DNA from 3 places in the Streptomyces sp. NPDC047917 genome. Region 1 is predicted to be linked to each of the others. Evidence: riboswitches for the same ligand, from Rfam matches in the RefSeq annotation. Region 1 holds a riboswitch; each other region holds the start of a gene.
The links. Region 1 has a riboswitch for cobalamin ahead of ACGF8B_RS13110 (cobalamin biosynthesis protein). Riboswitches for the same ligand answer to the same signal wherever they lie in the genome.

Region 1 (2,255 bases):
GATGGGCGCGGGCCTCGGCCGGCAGGGCGGTGTGGTCCGCTGGTCCACCGCCACCCGGATGTTCGTCGCCTGGGGTCTGACCCTGCCCGCCGCCGGTCTGGTCGGCGCGGGCGCGGAGCTCCTCACCAAGCAGGGCACCTGGGGTGTCGTCGTCGTGGCGGCGCTGCTGGTCCTGGGCTCCGGTGCGATCTGGCTCCTGTCGCGCCGCAAGCCGGTCGGCCACGACGACGTCGCGCCCTCGGCCGCCGGCGTCGAACCGGCGGGCGTCGTCACCACGGCCATCGCCGCCGTCAGCCCGCCGCCCACGGCGGCCGCGGTGCAGGCACCGTCCCAGAACCTCATGACCACCATTCCGGCCCCGGCCGGAACCACCCAGGACCCGGCGCGACCCGCCACCGTCTGAGCCGGCCGCCAGGCCGGCCGTCCAAGGCCGTCTAAGGATTCAGCATGAACATCGACTGGGCAGCCCTCGGCTCCGTATTCGGCGTCTCCCTCGTTGTCACCGTCGCGCTGGTGGGCCTCTTCACCCTGGGCATCGTCGGCCTCTCCAAGCAGCCGGAACCGGCGGCGCAGGGCGGCTCCGGCGGCTCGCTGCTGCTGGCCCGCGCCGGCGCGTACGTCTGCTTCGGGCTGTGCGCGGCGGCCGTCGCGTACGGGATCTATCTGATCGTCGCCTGAGCCGCTCCCGCGCACGCTCCCCCGTCGGGCCGGACACCTCGGTGTCCGGCCCGATGTGGGTATCAGCACACTGCACCGTCGCAGGTCAACGGCAGGTTGACGGGCGTTCGCGGAGCGTGGTGGACTGCCGGAGCCAATTACGGCGACAGCAGAGGAAGCCGGTGCGAATCCGGCGCGGTCCCGCCACTGTCACCGGGGAGCGGTCCCCCAACACCGGAAGTCACGGCTCGCACGAGCGGGCTGGAAGGCCGGGGGTACCGCGGATCCGGGAGCCAGGAGACTCTCGTCGCCGGTCACGTCGAACCAGGGCGCGGACCCTGAGTGAGGACATATCGCCATGCCTGGCTGCCGTGCGTCCGCTGTTTCGGCGCTCTCGACGAGAGCCGCCTGTACGAAGGTCCGCCGAGGCGCGACGGCCGGCTGAACCGTGCGAGCCGACCGCATCTTCGCGTACGGCGCCACGGCCGGCCTGATCGGCGATCTGCTGCTCGGTGACCCCCGCAGGGGACACCCGGTCGCCGCGTTCGGGCGGGCCGCGGCGGACGTCGAGCGCCTGCTGTGGCGCGACCACCGTGGCCGGGGCGCGCTGCACACTCTCGTCTGCGCCGGAGGCGCCGCGGGTGGTGCCGCGCTGATCACCCGCGCCGTGCGCCGCAGCCCCGCCGCCTCCGTGGCGCTGACCGCCGCCGTCACCTGGTCCGTCGTCGGCGGCACGTCCCTGGGGCGTGAGGCGCGGGCCATCGGCGGAGCCCTGGCCGCCGGTGACATCGAACTGGCCCGCGAGCGGCTGCCGCATCTGTGCGGCCGCGACCCGCACTCCCTGGACGGCCCGCAGATCGCCCGCGCCGTGGTGGAGTCCGTGGCGGAGAACACCTCGGACGCCGTCGTCGGCGCGCTGGTGTGGGGCGCGCTGGCCGGGGTTCCCGGGCTGGCCGGGTTCCGGGCCGTCAACACCCTGGACGCGATGGTCGGGCACCGTTCGCCCCGGCATCTGCGCTACGGCTGGGCCTCGGCCCGCCTCGACGACCTCGCCGGCTGGCCGGGGGCCCGGCTCACGGCGCTGCTCGCCGTGGCGGCCGGGGGGCGGCCGCGCGGCGCGGTCCGGGCCTGGCGGGCCGACGCCGCCGAGCACCCGAGCCCCAACGCAGGCCCGGTGGAGGCCTCGTTCGCGGGTGCGCTCGGCGTACGGCTCGGCGGCACCCTCGCGTACGGCGGCCGGGTCGAGCACCGCCCGGTGCTCAACGGGGAGACGGGCCGGGCCGTGGAGAGCGCGGACATCGAGCGCGCGGTGCGGCTGTCGCGCCGGGTGAGCGCGCTGGCGCTGGGCGTCTGCGTGGCGGGGCGGCTCGGCGCGGCCCTCGCCGCACGTCGGCTCGCCGGGCGCCGGACCACCGGGACGAACGTGGCGGGGCCTCGCACCGCAGGACGGAGAGACGCATGAGCGGCGGGCTGCTGGTCGCCGGTACCACTTCCGACGCGGGCAAGAGCGTCGTCACGGCAGGCATCTGCCGCTGGCTCGTGCGCCGGGGCGTGAAGGTGGCGCCCTTCAAGGCGCAGAACATGTCGCTCAACTCGTT
Region 2 (2,255 bases), on a different contig from region 1:
GAGGGAATTGAAGGCGCCGCTGCCGGAGACGAGCGTGCTCTTGAGGAAGTTCTTGGCCTGAACGACGTCGGTGTCGGTGTTGGGGACACCGGAGACGCACAGTGCGGCCATGGTGGCGCCGGTCATGTCGACGTCGCTCGCCGAGTTCAGGACGGTGGGGTTGCCCTCGCCCTTCTGGTACGTCCAGCCGCCGTCGACGTGCTGGTTGGCGCGGATGCGGGTGACCATCGAGTCGGTCAGTGCCTGCGGGACGCGGTTGGTGCCGCTCTGGGTCTTTGCACCCCCCAGCGACAGAGCGGCGAATACGGTGCCGTTGAAGTTTCCGGACGGGCCGAAGTAGCCCGCCTCCGCCGTCTGCCAGTAGGAGTAGATGTTGGCGATCAGGTTGCGGGAGGCGGAGACCCGGGCCGGGTCGATGCCGGCGGCGTAGGCGTTGAGGGTGCCGCGCTCGTAGTCGGTCACGACCGGGGAGGCCTGCGGCCAGCCCGCCGTCGACAGCAGGTTGCGGTAGACGGTACGGGCGTTCTTCGTGGTGTCGCCGCCCGGATAGACGTCTACGACGGCGGTGCCGGTCGCCGCGAAGGTGCTGAAGGCCCACTCGTTCGACAGACCGGAGCCGGCGTACGAACCGTCCGCGGCCTGAAGGGACTTGAGATACGTCACGCCATTCGTCTTCGACGTGGCGATCTGCGCGGGCGACGAAGTGGCGAATGCCGGCAGCGCGGTCAGCGCGAGGGCGCCGAGCGCGGCGGGCACCGTGAGCGTGAGGCGGCGAGAGGTACGGGGACGGGACATGGCCTGCTCCTGGGATGAGGGACGCCGACCAGACCGGAGCTCGTGCGGGCGGACAGCCCGGAGCGCGGTGGCGGCCGTCCGAACGCGTGGTACGGCTTGTGATGTGCTTCGCCATACGGGCATTCGGGCTCGGAAACGGCCCCCTGCCGTCCCACACCGCTGCGCGTCAGCCCCGGATTCGCACCAGGTTCCCCCATGTGGCAGCCCAGGACGCTACCCGAGTGATCAGAGCTCCGCCAGCCACTTGCGAGCGGACACGCTCAAGCGGGGCCAGAGCCTGCCAGGTAAGACGCAGACCACCTTGACGGTGTCTTTATCCGCGTGGTCCACTCCGACTGATAAGCACTCAGCTCCAGGGGAAGCCGGTCGAAATCCGGCACTGACCCGCAACCGTAGGCCCGGGACCGCCCGGGTGAGTCGGAATGCCTGGAGCCAAGTTTTTTACAGCGAGAAACGCCGTCGCGGACTACGGCGTGGTTCGAAACGGCTCTCTTGCGGCCTCTGGCCCTTGGGAGCCCTCTTGCCACGCACTGGTCTGCCCGGCCGACACGAGGGGCCGTGGTGGGGACCGCAGAGCAATCAGAGCAACGCAGGGGCAGCAGGCAGCTGGTGTCCCTCGTATCGGCGGCACTGCTGACCTTCGGCGCGAGCATGGTCTTCGTCGGCGGGACGGCGCCCGCCTCGGCCGATCCCATCGAGCAGTGCACAGCAACCAGCGGCGCCATCGTAGCGGTCGACTTCGGCCCCTTCGGCGGCAACGTCGAGAGGGGCTGCGACACCACCCCCATCACCGGCTACGAACTGCTGCAGACCGCCGGATTCACCATGGAGGGCACCCTCCACGACGGTCCGGCCTTCATCTGCCGCATCGGCAAGGGCATCGGCACGCAGTACCCCACGCCCGACAAGGAGAGCTGCGTCCTCACGCCGCAGGCCACCGCCTACTGGTCGTACTGGACGGCTTCGCCCGGCCAGCGGAAGTGGTCCTACAGCCAGCAGGGCGCCATGGCCCGCAACCCGAAGCCGGGCGACGTGGAGGCCTGGGTCTACGGCGGTACCGACATCGCCGGCACCAAGGGCAAGCCATCCTTCACTCCGGACGACATCCGCGGCTTCACCACCCCCGACCCGACCGTTCCGACGGCCCCGCCGAAGGTGCCGGCCGGGCGCGTCGACGTGCCCGCAGCCACCCGCTGGGTCACCGGGACATTGACGGACGGGGAGCGCGTCGTCGACGAGGGCTCCACCACACCGAACCACTTCCTCACCACGGAGGCCGTGTTCGCCCTCGCGGCGGCCGACCGCAAGAGCCCCGTGGCCAAGAAGGCCGCGGACTTCCTCGCCACGCCGGCACAGACCGACGCGTACGCCTACCCGGCGGGCAAGGACGGCATCCCGGACGCCACCGCGGCAGCCCGGCTCGCGCTGGTCGCCGAGGCGACGGGCAAGGATCCGCGTGC
Region 3 (2,255 bases), on a different contig from region 1:
GCAACACCTCTCCCGGCGGAATCCGTACCGGGCCGAGCACCAGTCCGGCCACCACCGCCGCGAGCAGCAGCACCACGAGGGCGCCGGTCACGACGGGGGCCGAGCGGAGGACGGACTGGGGGCCGGGGCTGGCGGGCCCCGCGCTCACAGTGTGCCGGGGTGCAGCTGCCCGGCCAGGTCCTGTACGGCGTCGGCGACCCGGACACCGAGCACGGCCGAGGACAGCGGGAGTACCGCGAACTTCTTGTTCTTGATCGCCGGCACGTCCGCGAGTGCCGGGTCGTTCAGCAGCCGCTTCTTCTTGGCCTCGACCGTGGTGCCTCCGTAGTCGTAGATCACGACCACTTCGGGCTTGCGCTTGATGACCTGCTCCCAGGACACGTCGCCGAAGGTGGCGTCGAGGTCCGCGAAGACGTTCCGTCCCCCGGCGAGCCGGACGATCTCGTTGCCGATGCCCTTGCCGCCCGCCGTGAAAGCGGAACTTTCGCCGGAGTCGTACACGAACACCGAGGGATGTGCGGAGCCCTTGAGCTCCGTCCCGACCGTCGTGATCTTCCGTCGTTCGTCGGCGATCAGCTTCCTGCCGCGCTCCGGTACGCCGAAGACCCTGGCCACCTGGGTGATCTCGGTGGCGAGCTGATCGACGCCGACCCTGCCCCTGGTGCAGTTCTCGATGTTCAGCCGGGTGTTGATGCCGTCCTTCTGGAGCCCCGCCCGGTCCTGGCCCTTCGCCTTGTCGAAGGCGCTGGCGTACCCGCCGTAGACGAAGTCGGGGTTGGCGCCGAGGAGTACCTCCTTGGAGGGGTACTCCTTCGCGAGCACCTTGGTGCCGTCGTACGCGGACCGGTACTCCGGCAGGATGCTGTCGTCCAGGTAGGCGGTCCCGGCCAGCCGGTCCTGGAGCCCGAGGGCCAGCATGATCTCGGTGACGTGCTGGTTCATGGTGACGACCCGCTTCGGCGGGGCGTCGAAGGTCGTCCTCGTACCGCAATTGGTGACGGTGTAGGGGAAACCGTCGGCGGCCGGTGCGGCCTCTGCCCTGCTCTCGCCACCGGTTCCGCAGCCGGTGAGCGGCAGTAGAAGCAGGGGTATGAGCGCGAGGGGTACACGGCGTATCGGGGGCATGGCCGAGCCTTTCCGGGGGATGTCCTCGTCCCCTGGTTGTACGAGAAGGCGGCGCGGTCAGTATCTGGCTTCCGGGCTGTGTGCAGCCCGGTCACAGTGGCGGGACCGTACCGGATTCACACCGGTTTCCTGACGCGCGTCGCCTGAGATTTCAAAGGCCATTCTGTCAGACCGCGAATTGCGCGGATCATGCCCCTTGCGGTGGCCGCCCCGGGCGGCCCCGGACGCCGACGTCCGCGACGACGACCGGCCCTGCGGGCAGGTTTCGCCCGGACCAGGAGGGTCGCCCGCCCCGCCATCGGCTCTGCGGGTACCGGTCAGCTCTCGACCTCGGTTCTGTCACCGCCCCAGAGGGTGTGGAAGGTGCCGTCGCGGTCGACGCGGTGGTAGGTGTGCGCGCCGAAGTAGTCGCGCTGGCCCTGGGTGAGGGCGGCGGGAAGGCGTCCGGCGCGCAGGGAGTCGTAGTAGGCGAGGGCGGCGGCGAAGGCGGGGGTGGGGACGCCCTGGGTCGCGGCGGTGGCGATCACGGTGCGCCAGTCGTCCTGTGCGGCGGCGATCTCTCCGGCGAAGCTCTTGTCGGACAGGAGGCTCGCCATCCGGGGCTGGGCCTCGTAGGCGCTGGTGATCCTGTCGAGGAACGCGGCCCGGATGATGCATCCGCCGCGCCAGATCGAGGCGACTCTGCCGAGATCGATGTCCCAGTCGTATTGCTCGCTGCCCGCCGCGATCTCGTGGAAGCCCTGGGTGTAGGCGACGATCTTCGAGGCATACAGTGCCTGCTCGACCTGGTCGGCGAATGCCGCCGCCTCGTCCTCACCGAGCTTGCGGGCGGTCGGTCCGGCGAGGTGGCGTGAGGCGTCACGGAGGGCGGCGTGGCCGGAGACGGAGCGGGCGAACACGGCCTCGGCGATGGAGGAGACAGGAACGCCCAGGTCGAGGGCGACCTGCACGGTCCAACGGCCGGTGCCCTTCTGCTCCGCCCGGTCGAGCACGACATCCACGAAGGGCTTTCCGGTCGCCGCGTCGACATGGGAGAGCACCTCTGCCGTGATCTCGATGAGGTACGAGTCCAGGCGCCCGGTGTTCCATACGCGGAAGATGTCCGCGATCTGCGCGGGGGAGTATCCGGC

Region 2: it holds a riboswitch for cobalamin, as region 1 does, so the genes downstream of both, ACGF8B_RS32595 (prenyltransferase/squalene oxidase repeat-containing protein) here and ACGF8B_RS13110 (cobalamin biosynthesis protein) in region 1, are expected to answer to the same signal.
Region 3: it holds a riboswitch for cobalamin, as region 1 does, so the genes downstream of both, ACGF8B_RS11570 (ABC transporter substrate-binding protein) here and ACGF8B_RS13110 (cobalamin biosynthesis protein) in region 1, are expected to answer to the same signal.

What each region holds. Positions count from the first base shown of each region.
Region 1 is NZ_JBIDCA010000005.1:62,397-64,651, forward strand. Features, by position in the region: gene ACGF8B_RS13100 (anion permease) at 1-403, shown strand, start outside; gene ACGF8B_RS13105 (hypothetical protein) at 448-678, shown strand; cobalamin riboswitch at 829-961, shown strand; gene ACGF8B_RS13110 (cobalamin biosynthesis protein) at 1,106-2,119, shown strand; gene ACGF8B_RS13115 (cobyric acid synthase) at 2,116-2,255, shown strand, end outside.
Region 2 is NZ_JBIDCA010000014.1:320,109-322,363, reverse strand. Features, by position in the region: gene ACGF8B_RS32600 (hypothetical protein) at 1-795, opposite strand, end outside; cobalamin riboswitch at 892-1,031, opposite strand; cobalamin riboswitch at 1,108-1,244, shown strand; gene ACGF8B_RS32595 (prenyltransferase/squalene oxidase repeat-containing protein) at 1,357-2,255, shown strand, end outside.
Region 3 is NZ_JBIDCA010000004.1:402,831-405,085, reverse strand. Features, by position in the region: gene ACGF8B_RS11575 (FecCD family ABC transporter permease) at 1-91, opposite strand, end outside; gene ACGF8B_RS11570 (ABC transporter substrate-binding protein) at 145-1,125, opposite strand; cobalamin riboswitch at 1,163-1,316, opposite strand; gene gndA (NADP-dependent phosphogluconate dehydrogenase) at 1,443-2,255, opposite strand, start outside.